3 regions of the Roseovarius sp. THAF8 genome follow, and region 2 is predicted to be linked to each of the others. Evidence: riboswitches for the same ligand, from Rfam matches in the RefSeq annotation. Region 2 holds a riboswitch; each other region holds the start of a gene.

Region 1 (6,724 bases), 1.1 Mb from region 2:
CCCCACACCTAGAACCCCACCCCAACCTGCGCTATGCCCGCATCCACAGCGCAGCGCGGAGATACCCCATGTTCACCACCACCCTCATCGCGCCTCCGGGCACGCTCGACCCCGCCCTGGTCGAGAACCTGCGCAATGCCTGGGGCGGGTTCGAGGCCCGCTGGCTCTCGCCCGACGAGGCGGCGGAGTTCGACATGGCCGCCCTGCCCGACAACCGGTGGGAGGTCTGGGACAACCTGCAAACCCTGCGCACCGACCTTGTGGTCCAACCGTCCGAGAATCGCCGAAAGCGGATGCTGCTGGCCGACATGGACAGCACCATGATCCAGCAGGAGTGCATTGACGAACTGGCCGAAGAGGCCGGCGTCGGCGCGCATGTCAAGGACATCACCGCCCGCGCCATGAACGGCGAACTCGATTTCGAGGGTGCCCTTCTGGAACGTGTCGCCCTGCTCAGGGATCTCCCCGAAGACGTCATCGCCGAGGTGCTAGACACCCGCATCACCCTCATGCCCGGCGGCGCCACCCTGCTCGCCACGATGAAGGCCCACGGTGCCTATACCGCCCTCGTCTCGGGCGGCTTCACCGCCTTCACCTCGCATGTCGCCACGCTGCTCGGCTTCGACGAGAACTGCGCCAACACGCTGCTTGTCGAGGATGGCAAGCTCACCGGCGACGTCGCCCGCCCCATCCTCGGGCGCGAGGCCAAGGTGCAGGCACTTGCCGACATCACCACCCGCCTCAACATCTCGGACATCGACGTGCTGGCGGTGGGCGACGGTGCCAACGACCTCGGGATGCTCGCCCGCGCCGGCAGCGGCGTCGCGCTTCACGCCAAGCCCTCGGTCGCCGCCCAATGCGATCTGCGCATCAACCACGGCGACCTCACCGCGCTGCTTTACCTGCAAGGTTACGACTGCAACGATTTCCAGATCCTGTAGGGTGGGCGAAAGCCCACGCATCGTTGCGCCATTTCATCTTTACGTTAATTAACCTATCTGTTAATTATACGTCATGACCCACCTGACCAACACCTTCGCGGCCCTCTCCGACCCGACCCGTCTTGCCGTGGTCGAGCGCCTGATGGCCGAGGGCGAACTGCCCGCCGGTCGTCTCGTCGAACAGGCCCATATCAGCGCCCCGGCCATGTCCCGCCACCTCAAGGTGCTGCGGCAGGCGGGGCTCGTCGAGCAGCGCATCCAGGGCACCAGCCGGCTCTATTCCGTCCGCCCCGAAGCGCTGAATTCCATCGCCGACTGGACGCTCGATCACCGCGCCTTCTGGCAGGCGTCGATGGACCGCCTCGCCACCCACCTCGCCCTCGAAGAGCGGGACTGACGGATGGCCGACGTCCGCATCACCCGCGACTTCCCCGTCACGCCCGAACGCCTGTTCCGCGCCATCACCGCACGGGCCGAAGTGCTGGAATGGTGGGGCCATGACGGTATGAGCCTGCCCGACACGGCTCTCGATTTCACCCGCGAAGGCCCCTGGCACTCCGAGATGCTGGATTCCGACGGCAACCGCTACCGCATGTCGGGCAACGTCACGCATGTCGACCCGCCGCACAGCGTCGGCTTCACCTGGACATGGCACCTGCCCGAGGGCATGCGCGCCCCCGAAAGCCACGTCACCTTCACCGTCACGCCCACGCGGGACGGCGCCCGGCTGACCATCGACCACCGCGACCTGCCCGACGACGACCGCGCCGCGCGCCACGAAACCGGCTGGACAAGCGGCCCGCTGGTCCGCCTCGCCCGCCACCTGCAAAGCCAACCCCACTGACCCCTGAAAGGAGACCGACACATGCCCAAGTACATCCTCGCCTATCACGGCGGCGGCCGGCCCGAGACCGAAGAAGAGGGGCTCAAGGCGATGACCGCCTGGGAAAGCTGGCTCGGCGGCCTCGGCGGCAAGCTCATCGACCCCGGCAACCCCGTCGGCATGTCCAAAACCGTCAGCATCGACGGCATCGCCGACAATGGCGGGTCCAATCCCCTCTCGGGCTATTCCATCGTCGAGGCCGCGGATGACGCCGAGGCCTGCGAGATCGCCCGCGGCTGCCCGATCCTCGATGGCGGCAAGGGCAGCGTCGAGGTCGCCCCGATCGTCGAAATGTAACCCACGCGTCCCGGGCTCGACCCGGGACCTCACCGGCCGTTTCGGGCCGTCAGCCCGCTCTCGACCGCCACAACGCCGCGCGGTGCGTCAACCCGGTGCCCCGGCGAAAATCGCACCGTCGCGATACCACCCGGATACCGACACGGGTACCGACATGCCGTTTTCGGCGATTCCCAACGCCTTAACCTTCCGATTCGCCGATTCACCTTGTCCCGACCCCGGCTTGCCCCTAGGTTCCTGTTGAAACCTCGGGGTGTCGCCCGGCCCGGCCCGGCGACTGAGATGCAGATCGCGAACCCGTTGAACCTGAACCGGCTGAAACCGGCGGAGGGAAGGTCATGCAGCCGCATCGCGCCGCACCCTCCACCGGAACGGAGGATGCCATGAAACACCTTGTTTTGACTGCGGGATTCCTGACTGCCGCCACGTCCGCCGTGGCGCAGGAGTCAGGCCAGACGCCCGAACTGACCGTTTACACCTATGACAGCTTCGTCGCCGAATGGGGCCCCGGCCCGCAGATCGAAAAGGCGTTCGAGGCCACCTGCAACTGCGACCTCAATCTCGTCGGCGTCGAGGACGGCGCCGCCCTGCTGGCCCGCGTCCGGCTCGAGGGAGAAAATACCGACGCCGACATCGTCCTGGGCCTCGACACCAACCTGACCGCCGCCGCCAAGGACACCGGCCTCTTCGCCCAGCATGGCATGACCCCCGACCTCGACCTGCCCATCACCTGGGACGACCCTGTCTTCCTGCCCTACGACTGGGGCTATTTCGCATTCGTGCACGACACCGACATGGACGCACCCAGCAATTTCAGGGCCCTGGCCGACAGCGACACCTCTATCGTCATCCAGGATCCCCGTTCCTCGACCCCCGGCCTCGGCCTGCTGATGTGGGTCAAGACCGCCTATGGCGACGAGGCCCCGGCGATCTGGGAGGGGCTCTCGGACAACATCGTCACCGTCACCAAGGGCTGGACCGAAGCCTACGGCCTCTTCCTCGAAGGCGAGGCCGACATGGTGCTGTCCTACACCACCTCGCCCGCCTATCACCTGATCGCCGAAGAGGACGACACCAAGACCGCCGCCACCTTCGACGAAGGCCATTACATGCAGGTCGAGGTGGCCGGCAAACTGGCCTCCACCGATCAGCCGGAGCTGGCCAACCAGTTCCTCGCGTTCATGCTGACCCAGGACTTCCAGTCGGTCATTCCGACGACCAACTGGATGTACCCCGCCGTGCAACTTGACGACGGCCTGCCCGACGGGTTCGAGACACTCGTGCAACCGGAAAAATCCCTGCTTCTCAGCGCCGAAGAGGCCGCCGCCGCCCGCGATGCCGCGCTCGACGAATGGCTGAACGCGCTCAGCCGCTAAGCGCCAGACCGGGATGGAGCGCCGCCGCCCTCGTGGCGGTGCTCATCTTCGGCGCGCTCCTGGCCGTGGCCCTGCGCGCCGAAACCGGGCGCGGCTTCACCGCCGCCGACTGGGCCGCCCTGCGCTTCACGCTGGTGCAGGCGACGCTCTCGGCGCTTTTCTCGGTGCTGCTGGCCGTCCCCGTCGCGCGCGCCCTCGCCCGCCGCCGGTTCCGGGGCCGCAGCCTGCTGATCGCGCTGCTGGGCGCCCCGTTCATCCTGCCCGTGATCGTCGCCGTGCTGGGCCTGATCGAGGTCTTCGGCCGCGGCGGCTGGGTCAGTGCGGCCCTGGGCACGCTCGGCCTGCCCCCGGTGCAGATCTACGGGCTGCACGGCGTCGTCCTCGCGCATGTGTTCTTCAACCTGCCCCTGGCCACCCGCCTTGTCCTGCAAGGCTGGCAGGAAATCCCCGCCGAACGCTTCCGCCTTGCCGCGCTTCTGGGCATCGACGGCTGGTCGATGTTCCGGGTGATCGAACTGCCGATGCTCCTGCGCCTGATCCCCGGCGCCTTCACCGTGATCTTCGCCATCTGCCTCACCAGCTTTGCCGTCGCCCTCACCCTCGGCGGCGGGCCGCGGGCGACCACGATAGAACTCGCCATTTACCAAGCGTTCAGGTTTGACTTCGATCTTGGGCGGGCCGCGCTCTTGTCCGCCGTGCAGCTTGGCCTGACGGTTTTCGCCGGTGGCATCGCCCTCTGGCTGGCGCGCGGCGAAGGGTTCGGCTCGGGCTTCGATCGCGGTTTGCGCCGGTTCGACGGAAAAACGACCACCGCACGGTGGGTTGACGCGCTGTTCATATGTGTGGCGGCAGTCTTCCTGCTCGTGCCGCTCATGGCCATCGCGCTGTCGGGCCTGCCCGGCTTTGCCGACATGCCGGGCCAGGTCTGGACCGCCGCGCTCACCTCGCTTGGCGTCGCGATGCTCAGCACGGCCCTGCTGCTCTGCATGGCGCTGCCCATGGCCACCGCCATCGCAACCGGACGGGGTCGTATGGTGGAAATCGCAGGCCTCCTGGGCCTCGCCGCGTCGCCGCTGGTGATCGGCACCGGGCTCTTCATCGCGATCCGGCCCTACGCCAATCCGCAGGCCTTCGCCCTGCCCGTCACCGCGCTGGTCAACGCCATCACCGTGCTGCCCTTCGCCTTGCGCATTCTCGTGCCCCGCGCCCGCGACATCGTGGCGCGCCAAGGCCGCCTCGGCCTCTCGCTCGGCATGGCCGGGCTGCCCTTCCTGCGCCATGTCCTGCTGCCCCGCCTGCGCCCGCAGATCGGCTTTGCCGCCGGACTGGCCGCCGCCCTCTCGATGGGCGATCTCGGCGTCATCACGCTCTTTGCCGATCCCGACGTGGCCACCCTGCCCTTGCAGATCTACCGCCTCATGGGCTCCTACCAGATGGAGGCCGCAGCCGCCGCCTCCTTCCTGCTGCTGATCCTGTCCTTCGGGGTCTTCTGGCTGCTCGACCGTGGGGGGCACCGCCATGCTGAAACTTGACGCCACCACCATCCGCAACGGCGGCTTCACGCTGGCCGCCGACCTGACCGTGCCGGAACGCGCGACCGTCGCCGTCATCGGCCCCTCGGGCGCCGGCAAGTCCACCCTGCTCGAAGGCATCGCGGGATTCCTGCCCTTGGCAGAGGGGCACATGACCTGGCACGGCGTCGACATCACCAATCAAGCCCCCGGAGCCCGCCCCGTCGCCATGCTGTTTCAGGAGGACAACCTTTTCCCGCACCTGACACTGGCGCAGAACGTCGGCCTTGGCCTCTCACCCAACCTGCGCCTGCCGCCCGCCGACAGGAGCCGCGTGACCCAGGCTCTGGACCGCGTCGGCCTGGCGGACATGGACGCCCGCAAACCCGGCGAACTGTCGGGCGGCCAGCGCAGCCGCGCGGCCCTCGCCCGCGTCATGCTGCAGGACAAGCCGTTGCTCCTGCTGGATGAACCCTTCGCCGCGCTTGGCCCGGCGCTGCGGATGGAGATGCTCGACCTCGTCGCAGAGATCGCCCGCGAAACCGGCGCGACCTTCCTGATGATCTCCCACGCGCCAGAGGACGCCCGGCGCATCACCGAACAGGCCATCCTCGTCGCCGACGGCACCGCGCATGCCCCGCGACCGACCGCCGACCTGCTCGACGATCCGCCGCCGGTCCTGCGCGACTATCTCGGCGCGTAGACCTTCATTTCAAAAGGAAAAAGCGGCACGGACCGACCCCTGACGGGGCCTGAGGATCAAGAGGACGGACACCTATGCACTCATCTGGGGAATGTGCCCGCCTTCCGGCCCGTGCCGCGGCCCGGGCGTTTCATGAAACACCACGGGCGTAAGAATGGGGCGTGCGCTCAGGATGGGGGGAAAGGCGCACGCCCCGGCCGGGTGACGGCCTAGGCGGGAAGGATGCCCGCCTCTTGTCCTGCCGCGACTTCGGCTTCGCTCAGCATGCCATCGGCATCAGAGTCCAGTTGCTCGAAAGTGCCGGCCGGCGCATCGGGCATCGCGGCCTGGAATTCTTCCATCGAGACCATGCCGTCGCCGTCGGTATCCGCTTCCAAGGCAAAGGCCAGGGCCGGAACGGTCAGGGCAAGCGCGAACGTCGCTGCAGAAAGTGTCTTGGTCATCTTTGGTTTCCCTTTTCTGGGTTCAGGTTGTCCGGGGCGTTTCTGCCCGCGGACCCTGAACATGATCGCGCCATTCCAATCCCGAAAGAGCCCGTCGCCGGATGAAAGCCGGTCGTGCGAAATCAGGCCTAAAGCGCCGGTTTTCCTCGGCATTGTGCTGCCGGTATTGGGCAGGGAAACGCCGCAACGCGAAAACCAGCGCATGGCGGATACCGCAATCGGCAGGATGTCGTCAAAGGCGCCGCGACTCCTTGAAGAGTCAGGCCAGCAGCCCGTCCACCGGCTTCACGATTCCGGTGCGCACCTTGCGGCGATTCAGGATCGGCGCGTTCATGAACTTCAGCGTCGCCGGATGCTCGGGCGCAAGCACACCGATGCGCACCAGCAAGGCGGCGATGGTGCAATTCGCGGCCCGCGTGCTGCCATCCGCAACTTTCAGCGCGATGCCCAGCTTCCTGGTCGGCGCAATGGCCACGAAGAAGCCTTCGGCGCCAGTCTTCAGCGCCACGGGATCGTGGCAGGCTTTCATCAGCTCGGTACAGGCGCGTTTCTCGCCCGCCACCAGCAAGG
Region 2 (6,724 bases):
AGCGCCGGGGCGCCCAATCCGCCAGCCCCGACCACAAGCACATGCGCCGCCTTCAGCGCGGCCTGTCCGGCCTCGCCCATGCCGGGCAGGCAGGTCTGGCGGGCATAGCGGGTCATCGCGTCGCCGCCAGCCAGGCGCGCACCCGGGTTTCGGGGGCGTCGTTGAGCGTGATGTCGGTGACCGCGGCCACCACGTCTGCGCCTGCCTCGAAGGCGCCGGGCGCGCGTTCCACCGAAAGGCCGCCGATGGCGATCAGGGGCAGGTCGCCGATCAGGCCGCGCCACTGGGTCAGACGGTCGAGGCCCTGTTCGTGCCATTTCATCTTTTTCAGGATGGTGGGATAGATCGGACCCAAGGCGATGTAGTCGGGATCGAGCGCAAGGGCGCGTTTGAGTTCGGCCCTGTCATGGGTGCTTATGCCGAGGCGCAGGCCGGCATCGCGGATGGCGGATATGTCAGCTGTATCAAGGTCTTCCTGGCCAAGGTGGATGTAGCTGCAGCCGGTGTCGATCGCCTCTTGCCAGTGGTCGTTTACGACAAGGGTGCAGCCGTGGCGCGCGCACACGGCCCTGGACCGCAGCACATGGTCGCGCAGCGTATCGGGCGCGGCATCCTTGACGCGCAGTTGCACCAGCTTGATGCCCAGCGGGACCAGCCGCTCGATCCAGTCGGCGCTGTCGAAGATGGGGTAGAAGCGGTCCAGTCTCATTCAAGAAACGCCTTGCCAAGAACCGGGGTGGAGGGGGCGGCCATGTCGCGCGGCTCCATCGGCTCGGCGGACTGCGCCAGTTTTCCGGCCCTGAGGGCGAGGGAGAAGGCTTCGGCCATGGCCGCCGGATCGCCCGCCTTGGCCACGGCGGTGTTGAGAAGGATCGCGTCGTAGCCCAGTTCCATCGCCGCCGTGGCTTGCGAGGGCAGACCCAGCCCGGCGTCGATCACCAGCGGCACGTCCGGGAAATGCGCCCGGAGCGCGCGCAGGCCGAAGATGTTGTTCAGGCCCAGCCCCGATCCGATGGGGGCGCCCCAGGGCATCAGAACCTCGCAGCCCGCGTTGAGCAGACGGTCGGCAACGACGAGATCCTCGGTGGTGTAGGGAAAGACCTGAAACCCGTCCTCGGTCAGGATGCGGGCGGCCTCGACCAAGCCGAAGACATCGGGTTGCAGTGTGTCTTCCTCGCCGATGACCTCGATCTTGATCCAGGGCGTGTCGAAGACCTCGCGCGCCATGTGGGCGGTGGTCACGGCCTCTTTCACGCTGTGGCATCCGGCAGTGTTGGGCAGGATATGCACGCCCAGGCCGCGGATCAGGTTCCAGAAATCCTGTCCGGCGCGGTCCTGCCCGCTTTCGCGGCGCAGCGATACGGTGGCGACGCTGGCGCCGCTGCGCCGGAACGCCTCGGCCAGGATGGCGGGCGAAGGGTATTGCGCGGTGCCGAGCATGAAGCCGTTGGCCAGCGTGGTGCCGTAGAAATCTCGCATCGCTCAGCCGCCCTGCATCGGGGCCAGAACCTCGATGCTGTCGCCGTCCGCCAGAGCGTGATCGCCGCGCAGGGATGCGGGCACGAACGTGCCGTTCACCGCTGTCGCCACCTTGGCGTCGCCATAGCCGTGGGCGTCCAGCAGGTCGGCCAGGGTGGCGGCCTCGGCGTGCACTGGCGTGCCGTTAAGCTGCAATCTCATCGGAAACCTCCGGTGTCTTGTCGTGAAGGATCAGGTCCGCGACCATGCGCGCGAGGGCCGGCGCCAGAAGGAAGCCGTGCCTGTAGAGTCCGTTGGCCCGGATCAGGTTCCCGTCGCGGCGGATGCGGGGCAGGTTGTCGGGAAAGGCGGGGCGGCTGTCGACGCCGATCTCGACCACCTCGGCCTCGCCGAAGGCGGGGTTGAGCGCATAGGCCGTGCCCAGCAGTTCCAGCATCGCACGGGCGGTGACGTGCCGGCCCGCCTGGCCTTCGACCATCGTGGCCCCCAACATGTAAAGGCCGTCACCCCGGGGCACCACGTAGATCGGCACGCGGGGGTGCAGCACGCGGACGGGGCGGGTGAGCGACACGTCCGGGCACGAGAGGATCATCATCTCGCCCTTGACGCCGCGCAGATCGGCAAGCCGGTCGCGCGCCGCAAAGCCGCGGCAGTCGATGGTCAGACCCTTCCGCGCATGGGCTTCGGGGTCGGCCTCTTCCTGAATGAGCTTCGCGCCATCGGCGGCGAGGCTGTCGCGCAGCGCGGCGAGGGCGGCGCGGGGCGAAAGATGCGCCTCTGTGTCGAAAAAGAGGCCCCGCGTGAAACGGGCGCCGAGGTCGGGCTCGAGCTGCGAGATCTCGGGGCCGGTGACGGCGCGGTGGCCGCTCGTCAGGCGTGCAAAGCGGGCGAGATCGGCCTTGTCGCGCCCGGGCGACACGACAAGAGAGCCGCGCCGCCGGACAACGGCGCCGGTCTGTGCCTCCCACCAGTCGGCGGCCTCGCAGCCCAGCCGCACCACCGCCTCTTCGGCGCTTTCGCCTTCGCAATGGGGCGCCAGCATCCCGCCGGCCCACCAGGAGCAGGCATGCGGACCCGGCGCGGCGTGACGATCGACAAGGGTCACTTTCGCTCCCCGGTCCAGCAGGGTGCGGGCGACACAAAGACCGGCAACGCCGGCGCCTATGATGACCACGGATGTCATGCCGATGCGTCTGACCGGCACTTGGATGGATTGAGGATCATTGACGCGCCTCTTTGCTTGGGGCGTGCCAACGCGGAAAAGAGGTAAGTGCTGTCGGTGCACGTTCTACCCGTTCCCTACGCCGGTATTGCCCGGATCAGGTTCGACGGGTCGGTGCGTGCACCTCTCAGCCCTTTGCGGCCCCCCGACGGATGATATGTGACTTGCGGACCGGAACGATGCGCCCCGGTGCAGCTTCGTGCGTCATGGATACGTGACGTTGCTTCAATCTGCAACATGCGAAACCAGACGATTGCGGCGCCGGGTTCCGCAACATGCTGCGCATTGGGCTGGCCCAGTGGCCGAATTTTGCCGTCCGGCTTGACCTTTCGGCGGCGGCAGGCGTTATTCTTTTCCAGACGTAATGGAAGGGATTTCCTTTGTTCGGATCGCGTACCTCGTTTCTGCCTTGGAAGGGTTATGTCGCCTCGGCCTTCGTAGTGGTGCTGGGCGGCGGTGCTGTGTTGGCGCAGACGGAAACGGCCGAGCCGTTGCCGGAACCGCCTGCAACCACTGTCAGCCCGCTGGACCCACCCCGGGAGTCGCAAGAGGGTGCCGGGATCGACGTCATGGGCGCGGAGACAGACCGCGATGCGCCTGCGGTGACGGAACCCGCCGCGGCGGAGGATCCCGGAACGACGGGCGCGGCCGAGACGGAGACGGCCGCCGCGACGTCGTCCCTGGTGGAGCAGGTGGCGGCCTGCTATGCCGGTACGTCCGATGCGGCCAGCGACGAAGAGGTGCGGTTGCAGTTCGTGCTGGACAGCGCCGGGCTGCTGCTGGGGATCCCCGAACATGTCGGCGCGGAGTCGCAATCGGCTGTCCAGCGGCGGCTGTATCTGGATGCCGTTGTCGCGCTGGAGGAGTGCGCGCCCTATTCCGTCAGCGGGGTTGAGACCACGTACGCGGCGACATTCACTCCGGCCGCGGTCACGTCGATTGCCGTTCTCGACACGGCAGGTTGGCCCGAGACGCCGCCCGTGCTTGGCACGGCGCGCGTGGATCAGACGGCGTCGGCCAGCGAGGATATTGAGGCCGCACTGGATCTGTCGCGCGACGAGCGGCGCGAGATCCAGAATCGCCTGCGCTTGGTCGAGTACGATCCGGGCGGCGCGGACGGGGTGTTCGGGCCGAATACGCGCACCGCGATTTCCACGTGGCAGGAGGCGCGCGGCTTTCCCGTCAGCGGCTATTTCAACGACGTGCAGCTGGCCGCGCTGCGGGAAGAAAGCCAGGCCGAATACGAAGCGTTTCAGCGGACCGAGCCCAAGCCCAAGCCAAAGCGCAAGGCCGAGAGGGTTCGCGTATGCAAGCGCGGTGTGTTCGGCGTGCTCTACGACTGCAGGTTCGTCTGGCGCTGACGCGCCGGCCTGCAGGCTCGGCTTTGCGCGGGGTTCATGCGATCGGCAATTATTCAGGTATGCCGGGAACTTGAGCGCAGTTGCGGCGTTCCTTCGTCGGAACGGAAAGTCGGGCAATGGGTCTGGGACAGTTTTCTAGCAGGACGAGTGAACCGCGCGGGCACGGCGCATGGGTGCCGGCGTGTGGTTGTGCGCGTTCGCGTGTTCACGGACCGCAGGGCGTGATGCCATGAGCCACGAGGCCGAAGCTCCTACGGCGCATCCGCTGACGGATGTGATCTCAAGGATCAGGTCGCTGGCCGATCGACCCGAGGTTACCGTGGACGAAATTGTCGGTGCCGCGGGGCAGGCGGGCATTCTGCCACTGATCTTTGTGCCGGCCCTGATCGCAGCCACACCGCTGTCGGGCATTCCCGGCGTGTCGATGGTGTGCGGGTTGCTGATCGCGCTTTTTTCCGCCGAGATGATCTTGGGCCTGAAAAAGTTCTATTTGCCCGAAAAGTTGAAGAAAAAGACGATTGACGGTGCCAAGCTGGACCACGCGATGCGGCAGATCCTGCCGATCATGCAATGGATAGAGCGCCATACCGGACAGCGCCTGTCCTTCCTTTTCCATCGCCCGATGACCTGGGTGCCGCAGTTGATCTGCCTGATGACCGGGCTGGCCATGCCGTTTTTGGAGTTCATTCCGTTCTCGGGGTCCGTCGCGGCCACAGGTGTCTGCCTGCTGGTCATGGCCATGTTGACAAGGGATGGCGTGGTATTTCTGCTGGCGCTGCTGCCTTACGTGATCGGCGGGGTTTTGATCGCGCGGTTCCTGTTGTGAGGCGGCTGGCGATTGCGGCCTCGGTCATCGGGCTGAGCGCATGCACCGGGCCGCAATCCGTGCTGGACCCGGCGGGGCGAGACGCCGAGGTGCTGGCGACGCTGTTCTGGGTGATGCTGGGCGGGGCGGTGGTGCTGTGGGTCGCCTTGAACGGGTTGATCTATTTCGTGACGAAGATCGCGCCGCGCCCGCTGAACGCGCGTGCGGCCGAGGCGCTGATCATCGGCGGCGGCGTGGTGGTGCCGGTGATCGTGCTGTCGATCCTGCTGGCCTATGCGCTGAACGAGATGCCCAGGCAGAGGGACGAAGGCGAGGGATTGCGGGTGGAGGTCACGGGCCACCAGTTCTGGTGGCGGGTGGCCTATTGGCCCGAGGGGGCGGAGGTGCCGGTGATGGCGGCCAACGAGGTGCGCCTGCCGACCGGCCAGCGCAGCGAGATCACGCTGAACGCCGAGCGGGTGATCCATTCGTTCTGGATTCCCGCGCTGGGCGGCAAGACCGACATGATTCCGGGGCGCGAGACGCGGATGTCGCTGGAGCCGACCAAACCGGGCGAATACCGCGGCCAATGCACCGAGTTCTGTGGCGAAAGCCATGCCTACATGGCGTTCGGCGCCGTGGTGATGGAGCCCGAGGCGTTCGAGGCGTGGCTGGACCGCGAGGCGGCGCCGGCAGTGGCACCGGCGACCGAGGAGGCACGGCGCGGGGCAGAGCTGTTCCTGTCGGAAGGCTGTGGCGGCTGTCACGCCGTGCGCGGCACCGAGGCCGAGGGGCAGGTGGGCCCGGACCTGACGCATTTGGTGTCGCGCGTCTCGCTGGCAGCCGGCATCCTGCCAATGACCGAAGACGCGCTGCGCGACTGGGTGCGTGACCCGGCGCAGTTCAAGCCGGGGGTCGAGATGCCGGGATATGATCATCTGCCGGAGGAAGACCTGTCGGCACTGGCGGCCTATCTTGGGGGACTGGAATGAGCGCGACCGACACCCCCCAGGGCACCGCCCGGCGCGGCGATGGCGGCAAGGTTTACGACGCAGGGCCCGAGGGCACCTATCCGCCGACCGAGGAGATGCTGGACGCGCCTGCCGACCCGGAGGTGAAGGCCAGGCGCGAGGCGGATCTTCGCCGCGCCTGGGAGACGCCGAAAGGCTGGCGTTACTGGTCGGCGGTCAACAACACCGAAGTGGGGGTGTGGTACTCGCTGACCGCGTTTTTCTTCATGCTGTGCGCGGGCGTGCTGGCGCTGTTGATGCGTATCCAGCTGGCGGTGCCGGACAACGATTTCCTGAGCGCGGACCGTTTCAACCAGTTCTTCACCATGCACGGCTCGGCGATGATGTTCCTGTTTGCCGTGCCGATGTTCGAGGCGGTGTCGATCCTGATCCTGCCGGCCTTCCTGGGGGCGCGGGACATGCCGTTTCCGCGCCTGTCGGCCTATGGCTACTGGTCGTTCCTGATCGGCGGCATCTTCGTGCTGGGCTCGATCCTGTTCAACGTCGCGCCCAGTTCGGGCTGGTTCATGTATCCGCCGCTGGCGACCAAGCAGGAGGGGATCGGGCCGGACATATGGCTGTTGGGCCTGTCGTTCATCGAGGTCGCGTCGATCGCGGCGGCGGTCGAGCTGATCGTGGGCACGATCAAGTGCCGCCCGCCGGGAATGCGGATCAACCTGATGCCGCTTTATGCGTGGTACGTGCTGGTCGTGGGGGTGATGATCCTGTTCGCCTTTCCGCCGCTGATCGCGGGGGATTTCCTGTTCGAGTTGCAACGCTCGATGGACTGGCCGTTTTTTGACCCCGACCGGGGCGGCGACCCCTTGTTGTGGCAGCACCTGTTCTG
Region 3 (6,724 bases), 300 kb from region 2:
CATCGGGGGACGCGGGTGTGTTGCGATCCTTTTGGGTCTTGCGGGCGTGATGACAATCCTGCGTCCGGGCCTGGATGAGGTATCGCCGATGATCGGACTGCCGTTGCTTGCCGGGTTCTTCTACGCACTCGCGGCCGTGATCACACAGGGGCGTTGCCGTGCCGTGCCGGCGATGTCGATGGCGATGAACCTCAACCTTGTTCTGTTTCTGGCTGGCCTGGGGCTGGTCGCCGGCCTGTGGTGGAGCGGACAGGGGAACGACGCGGGCTTCCTTTTGTCGGTCTGGCCTTCACTGAAAGTGGCGGATCTGGGTCTGCTGGCCGGGTTGGGCGTGTTGCTCGCTGTCATCACCGCCCTGGTCGCCTATGCGTATCAGAGGGCGTCCGCACCGATCATCGGCTTGTTCGATAACGGGTATCTTGTTTTCGCCCTGTTCTGGAGCATCTTGATCTTTGGCGATCGACCGGGCTTCATTGATCTTCTGGGCATAGTGCTGATCGGAAGCGGGGCACTTCTTGCCACCACTGCGTCGGCCAATCGCGGACCGGACCAGAGCCAAGGGGACTAACCATGTCGCTGGACACCTGGATTGCCTATACCATTGCCTGCATTGTCCTGACGGTGATCCCCGGACCGAGCGTCCTGCTCGTGATCGCGCAGTCGCTGACGCGGGGCAGGGTGGCTGCGGCGATGTGCATTCTCGGTGACGTCGTAGGGAGTGTCGTGCTTGTCGGGCTGTCCTTCGCCGGGGTCGGAGCTATCCTCGCCGCCTCCGCGATCCTCTTCCAGATCGTGAAATGGGCCGGGGTCCTTTATCTGGCGTGGCTGGGCATCGGCCGGATCATGGAGGCGCGGCGCGATGCACCGGAGAGGGTCAGCCATGGAGGTGGCGCTTCTTCCTGGAGCAGCTTCTGGGCCGGAACAGTGACCGCCGTTCTGAACCCCAAGGCGATCGTCTTCTACATGGCATTCCTTGCCCAGTTCATCGACCCGCAAGGCGATCTGCCCGTGCAGCTTGCGGTGCTGACGGTGACCTCCAGCCTCGTTGTCGTGGTGTTGCTGGCCGGGTATGCGCTGATCGCGGAGCGGGCGGGTCGGCTCTTTGACAGTCGGCGCGCGCGTCGCCGCATGGGCTACGCTGGCGGCGGGTTCATGATCGGCGGTAGCGCGGTCATGGCGGTGACGCGTTAGAGCTTGTCGGGAAGGTTGAACCTTGGATTATTTTTGATCTTGGTCTGCAGAGATGACAGCGACATCAAACCAACTGGTCGAGAGTTTCTACAACGACGTGTGGAACAAGCGCGACTTCCGGGTGGCGCATGAGATAATTTCAACTGATTTCAGATTTCGTGGTTCGCTTGGACCTGAAAAGCTCGGCATCGGCGGCTTTCTTGAATACGTTGAAGCCGTCCACAAGGCGCTTGGAAACTATACTTGCATCATTAAGGACTTAGTCTGCATTGATGACAGGGCGGCTGCCCGTATGATTTTTCGAGGAACACATCAGTCTGACTTTTTCGGAGTTAGTTGTACCGGCAAAGACATTGAATGGGCGGGCTCCGCTTTTTTTGGAATATCGGACGGCAAGCTCTCCAAGCTTTGGGTGCTTGGCGACCTGGACGCTGTAAAGCAGCAATTGAGTGCGCCAACAGTCGGTCGGTTCTGACGTTCTATGTCTGCTTTGTCACGCTCTTAGCCAAGTCGCAGTCGTCACAGCGAAGTCATCCAAGCACGACTGCACCGGTGGCAGCATCTCGAACGCGGTTGCCTGCTCGCCAATTGACGTTTCAGGTGTCCTCGTCCGTTTTCCGGGACCGTTCCGCCATCAGGTTTGCCATGGTGGGCTTCCCGGTAGCCCTGAGCCCGGCAACCGCGCCAAGATAATCTCGCTCTTCGCGGTTCTGGCTGATCTTCGATTTCGCGAGTGTCCGGCTTGCCGTTATTCGGAATGCGACGATGCTTTCCAGCATCCCCTGCATGTCGTCTTGCGGCGCATCTGCCATGCGCCAAGCATTCTCGCCGTTCAGCTTTCGCTCGTGCGTGCGCGTCAGAAGACCCACGGCTGCACGTTTGGCCTGTTCGTCGTGCTGGAACGAAATGGTCCCGCAGATATGTACCGCCTGATAGTTCCAGGTCGGAACGTGGCGGTGATGGTCGGCCTTGCTTGGAAAGAAGTTCGGTGAGATGTAGGCGTCTGGACCACGGAATATGGCCAGAACCTCTTGCTCCTCGGCAATCATCCGGTGCATGGCATTTGCCTGTGCGACATGGCCGACCAGTGATCCGTCCGGGGCCCGGAGCAACGGCATGTGGTTTGCCAACAATCCTTCTTCCGTCTGCGCCACGATACAGGCCAGTGGCGCTGTATCGAGTATCTCACGGATCGCCGCAGGATCGGTCTCTTCAAAATGCGATGGTGTGTACATTCCCGGCCCCTGTTGCGGTTGCAATATCGTGCCGCGCGGACGCAATGATGTCCCAACGCTTTTGTATCAGGAAGCGGACCGCCTGATGCGTGCTTCGATAGCCTGGACCACCGCGATCATGTCATCCTCATCGCGGCCCATGGCCTCGGTTTCGGCATAGAGCGCCTCGCAGACGTTCATCAGGGGGGAGGCAGTGCCGGCGGCTCTTGCAGCTTCCAAGACCAGACGGCTGTTTTTCAGCACGTCCGAGATACCGGCCTGACGGCTGAAATCCTGGATGCGCAGCTTGTCGATCTTCACGCGGGAGACGTCGCTGGCCATCGGCCCGGCATTGAGGATGTCGGCGAAGCGGTCCATGTCGAGCCCGTGGCGCGCCGCGAAATGCGCGGCTTCGGCAAGGCCGGTGACCATGGTGATCAGGAAGGTATTGACCGCAAGTTTCATTTGCAGGGCGCCGGGTACGGTGCCGCAGTCGAAGAGCTGTTTGCAGATCGGCGAGAGCATGGGGCGCAGGCGTTCGACCTCCTCGGGAGGTCCGGCCAGCATGCCGACGAGTTGACCTGCCTCCGCCGGCTTTCGAGAACCAGAGACCGGCGCCTCGACAAAGCGGCCGTCGGCGGCGGCGATATCCTGTGACAAGCCCTGGGAGTATTTCGCGGAGGTCGTGCCCATCGACACGATGCAATGCCCGGCGACACGATGCGTGAAAGCCTCGGTGTCGCGGCCCAGAACGGCATCGGTCGCGGCCTCGTTTTCCAGCATCAGAAGCACCGTGGTGCATTGGGCGAAGAGGTCGTCCACATCGGCTGCCACCTTGGCCCCGGCCTCTCTCAACGGGGCGGTTCGTTCCGCCGTCCGGTTCCAGACCATCAGGGACTGTCCGGCGCGGCGCAGGTTCAGCGCCATAGGTTCGCCCATGGTGCCCAAGCCGATGAAGCCGATTTGTTCTCCTGATGCCATGACTGTCTCCCGTTTCCGCGGGACCCAAGCTAGCCGAGCTCAATCATTCTGAATAACGAAATGAATGAAACCGTGGGTTTCAATATTCGGATATGTGAGTTTGCTGCAGAGGTTGAAGACTCTGCATTTCACCAGCAGCCTGCCGCCTCTCACCCGGGGGCTCTGCGCCGGGGGCGATGGTGGTGCGCTTCCGCGACAGGGCGGCAGACACCGCCCGGATGATCGAGACGGCGCGCGCGCTGAAATCCGCGCTGGCCTTCAGCCCAGGCGCGCGGGGCGTCGCCGTGGTTTCGGCCATCTGCGGACAGCTGGACCCAGAGGCCGCCGCCTGCCGCTCAGGAACAGGATCGACACCCTAGGCGCCTGACGCCCAGAGCGCATGGAAGTGATGCACCGGCCCGTGACCGTGGCCCACGTTCAGCGTGTCGCTTTGGGCAAGCGCGGCGTGCAGATAGGCCTTGGCGCGGGCCACTGCCTCGGGCATGTCGTGATGCGGCAGAAGCGCGGCGATGGCCGAGGAGAGGGTGCAGCCGGTGCCATGATCGTTGGTCGTTGTGATGCGCAGGGCCTTCAGTGCCCGGGTGCCCTCGGGTCCGGCCAGCAGGTCGGTGCTGTGCTCGCCCTTCAGATGCCCGCCCTTGAGCAGCACGTAATCGGAGCCAAGTGCCATGAGCTCGGGCAGGGCGGCTTGCATCGTCTCGGCGGTCCAGTCGTCTTCGCGGCCCAGTAACACGGCGGCTTCGGGCAGATTCGGGGTGATGACGCGGGCCAGCGGCACGAGCGCCTCGCGCACGGCCGAGACCGCTTCAGGGTCGAGCAGGGCATGGCCGCTCTTCGCGACCATCACCGGATCGAGCACGATGTTGTCTGCCCCGTGATGGCTCAGCCTGTCGGCCACCGCCTCGGCAATCCCGGCATTTGCGATCATCCCGATCTTCACCGCGTCGACGCGCACGTCGTCCAGTACCGCGTCGATCTGGGCGGCGACGAAATCGGGGTCCAGCGCCTGGAAGCAGCGAACACCTTGTGTGTTCTGCGCGACCACCGCGGTGATGGCGGAACAGGCATAGGCGCCAAGCGCGGACATGGCCTTGATATCGGCCTGGATGCCTGCGCCGCCTGAGGGGTCGGTGCCCGCGATGGTCAGGACATTGGCAATCATGACGGCACCTCTGACATCAAGGCGGCGGCCTCATGCGCGACCTCGGCCACATCGAGGCTCAGGGCGAGGCTGGTTCCCTTGAGGGCTTTAAGATCTACCCAACGCGCCTCCAGCGCGTCGTCCCCTGCAACCGGCTCTCCCGCCGTCCATCGGAACAGCACGGCGATCAGGATGAAATGCCGGCGCAGGGTGCCGGCGGGGCCGAGGTCAAACGCGTCAACTGCGGTGAACACGCGGAGCGGCTCGGCGGAAACGCCGGTTTCCTCCGACAGTTCTCTGGTTGCGGCCTCGAACAGCGTTTCGCCGTGGTCGATCTTTCCGCCCGGAAATCCCCATCGTCCCGCGTCGGGCGGATTTGCGCGGCGAACAAGAAGGACCTGGTTGTCGCGTATGACGGCGGCGATGGTCGCCGAAATCGGGCGGGGGACTGTCGATGGAGATGGCAAGGCGGCCTCGTCATGCTGAGGCCGGCAAGGGCAAGAGAGCGCTGCGATCCTGTCCCTTCGCCGGCATGATCCGGATCAGGTTCAAAGGGTCACCGCGCTGCCCAACGATCCTGCGACCGAAGCGCCAGCGATATCTCAGCCCCTTGTCGGGACACCCCTAGGTGGTTCCGAGCCTATCAGGATGGTGCACGAAATCAACGCCTCCCGCGCTGTAAATTGCCGGGTCCAGATGCCTGAGGGTCTCTTCCCGCAGCACTTGCGCAAGTCTTTCGGCAAAACGCGACAGGTTTGGCGCCCGCAACAGGCGCACCTCGATATTCGGCAACTCCGGCAGGCCAAGCTCCGAGCCGAGACAGGCGATATCCTCCGGCCTGCCGTGATCCGTGCGCACGGCTATGCCCAGACCACTGCGCAGGCCGGCCCAGACGGCGGGCAGGCTGGGCGTGGTGAGCGCGGCGCGCCAGCGCGTCCGGCTGTGGTCAAGCGTGGCAAGCGTGGCCTGCCGAAACAGGCAGGGGTGGTTGAACATGATGAGGGGGAGGGGGGCGGCAACGGCGACCTCCGGCAGATCGCGATGCGCCAGCCAGTGCATGGGGCATTCGCACAGGGTTTCGCCTTCGGTCGGGCTGCCGGGCCGGAAAAAGGCGATCGCGGCGTCGATGCGCCCGGCACGGACCTCTTCGGCGAGCCTGTGGTTTTCCCCGGCCTGCACGTCGACATGCACGTTTTCCACGTCCTGTCCGAACCTGCCGAGTGTCGCAGGCATCACGTCATCGAAGAAATCCTGCGGCAGGCCGAGTCGCACGGAGGCCTTGCCTGCCGCCGCGCCGACCGAGAGCGCGGCTTCGTCGTTCAGCGCGACGATACGCCGGGCATAGGCGATGAAAGCCTCGCCCGCTTCGGTCGGCACGAGGCCGCGTCCCTTGCGAACGAACAGAGTTGTGCCCGCCTGCTGTTCCAGCTTCTTGAGGTGCATGCTGACGGCGGATTGCGAGCGGCCGAGTTGCACGGCAGCGCGCGCGAAGCTTCCCAGATCCGAGCCAACGACGACCGTACGGAGCGCGTCCATGTCAAAGCTTGGCATTGGTTCCGATTCTCGAATTATAGGGTTTCGATCTATTTGATTTTCTTAAGTCATAGCCTTGGATACCCTACCGTTCAAGAGGATGCTCTCCGGCAGGACGCGATTTTGCGGCAGTCGAAGGAGAGCTTAAGGGCCAGAACCAAGATGATCGGAAATACCCTGATACTCATCGCGGCCGCCCTGCCGCTCATGGGCAGCCCGGGGCCGGCCACGATCAGCTTGGCGAGTCTGGGCGCTGCATTCGGGTTTTGGAACGCCCTGCCGTATCTCATGGGCATAATACTTGGAACCATCGTGGTGCTGGCGATCATCGCGACCGGCGTGACCGGGGTCATGTCTTCCGAGGCCTGGTTGCTGGTGGTCCTCCGCATTGCTGCGGTGGCCTATATTCTTTACCTGGCGTGGAAGATCGCGACGGCGCCTGTCGGGCAAGCGCCAACTGGCGCCGGTGGTCGTTCGGGCGTAGTCATAGGGTCGTTTCTACCGGGCCTCGGCCTTGCCGTGGCCAACCCCAAAGCCTACGCGGCGATCGGCGCCGTGTACGCCGGATACTCGATCACGCCCGAGCACCTCTTGCTTGACACGTTCTTGAAGTTCATCGCGTTGGCCTTCATGGCCGCGGTCGTGAATACTGCCTGGCTCGTAT

Evidence for each region. A riboswitch is a leader RNA that binds a small molecule or an ion and turns the genes downstream of it on or off. The one in region 2 is predicted to bind thiamine pyrophosphate.
Region 1: it holds a riboswitch for thiamine pyrophosphate, as region 2 does, so the genes downstream of both, thiB (thiamine ABC transporter substrate binding subunit) here and thiO (glycine oxidase ThiO) in region 2, are expected to answer to the same signal.
Region 3: it holds a riboswitch for thiamine pyrophosphate, as region 2 does, so the genes downstream of both, FIU85_RS19315 (NUDIX hydrolase) here and thiO (glycine oxidase ThiO) in region 2, are expected to answer to the same signal.

Annotation. Positions count from the first base shown of each region.
Region 1 is NZ_CP045410.1:2,513,991-2,520,714, reverse strand. Features, by position in the region: gene serB (phosphoserine phosphatase SerB) at 69-941, shown strand; gene FIU85_RS12340 (helix-turn-helix transcriptional regulator) at 1,015-1,338, shown strand; gene FIU85_RS12335 (SRPBCC domain-containing protein) at 1,342-1,785, shown strand; gene FIU85_RS12330 (YciI family protein) at 1,807-2,121, shown strand; TPP riboswitch at 2,361-2,471, shown strand; gene thiB (thiamine ABC transporter substrate binding subunit) at 2,505-3,497, shown strand; gene FIU85_RS12320 (thiamine/thiamine pyrophosphate ABC transporter permease ThiP) at 3,473-5,029, shown strand; gene FIU85_RS12315 (ATP-binding cassette domain-containing protein) at 5,016-5,711, shown strand; gene FIU85_RS22355 (hypothetical protein) at 5,921-6,358, opposite strand; gene FIU85_RS12305 (asparaginase) at 6,414-6,724, opposite strand, start outside.
Region 2 is NZ_CP045410.1:3,630,324-3,637,047, forward strand. Features, by position in the region: gene FIU85_RS17680 (HesA/MoeB/ThiF family protein) at 1-116, opposite strand, end outside; gene FIU85_RS17685 (thiamine phosphate synthase) at 113-709, opposite strand; gene FIU85_RS17690 (thiazole synthase) at 706-1,479, opposite strand; gene thiS (sulfur carrier protein ThiS) at 1,483-1,680, opposite strand; gene thiO (glycine oxidase ThiO) at 1,664-2,662, opposite strand; TPP riboswitch at 2,759-2,859, opposite strand; gene FIU85_RS17705 (peptidoglycan-binding protein) at 3,082-4,062, shown strand; gene FIU85_RS17710 (exopolysaccharide biosynthesis protein) at 4,292-4,888, shown strand; gene coxB (cytochrome c oxidase subunit II) at 4,885-5,859, shown strand; gene ctaD (cytochrome c oxidase subunit I) at 5,955-6,724, shown strand, end outside.
Region 3 is NZ_CP045410.1:3,926,474-3,933,197, forward strand. Features, by position in the region: gene FIU85_RS19280 (DMT family transporter) at 1-568, shown strand, start outside; gene FIU85_RS19285 (LysE family translocator) at 571-1,191, shown strand; gene FIU85_RS19290 (ester cyclase) at 1,244-1,666, shown strand; gene FIU85_RS19295 (FMN-binding negative transcriptional regulator) at 1,788-2,426, opposite strand; gene FIU85_RS19300 (NAD(P)-dependent oxidoreductase) at 2,493-3,386, opposite strand; gene FIU85_RS19305 (hypothetical protein) at 3,569-3,745, shown strand; gene thiD (bifunctional hydroxymethylpyrimidine kinase/phosphomethylpyrimidine kinase) at 3,742-4,548, opposite strand; gene FIU85_RS19315 (NUDIX hydrolase) at 4,545-4,994, opposite strand; TPP riboswitch at 5,029-5,163, opposite strand; gene FIU85_RS19320 (LysR substrate-binding domain-containing protein) at 5,152-6,063, opposite strand; gene FIU85_RS19325 (LysE family translocator) at 6,223-6,724, shown strand, end outside.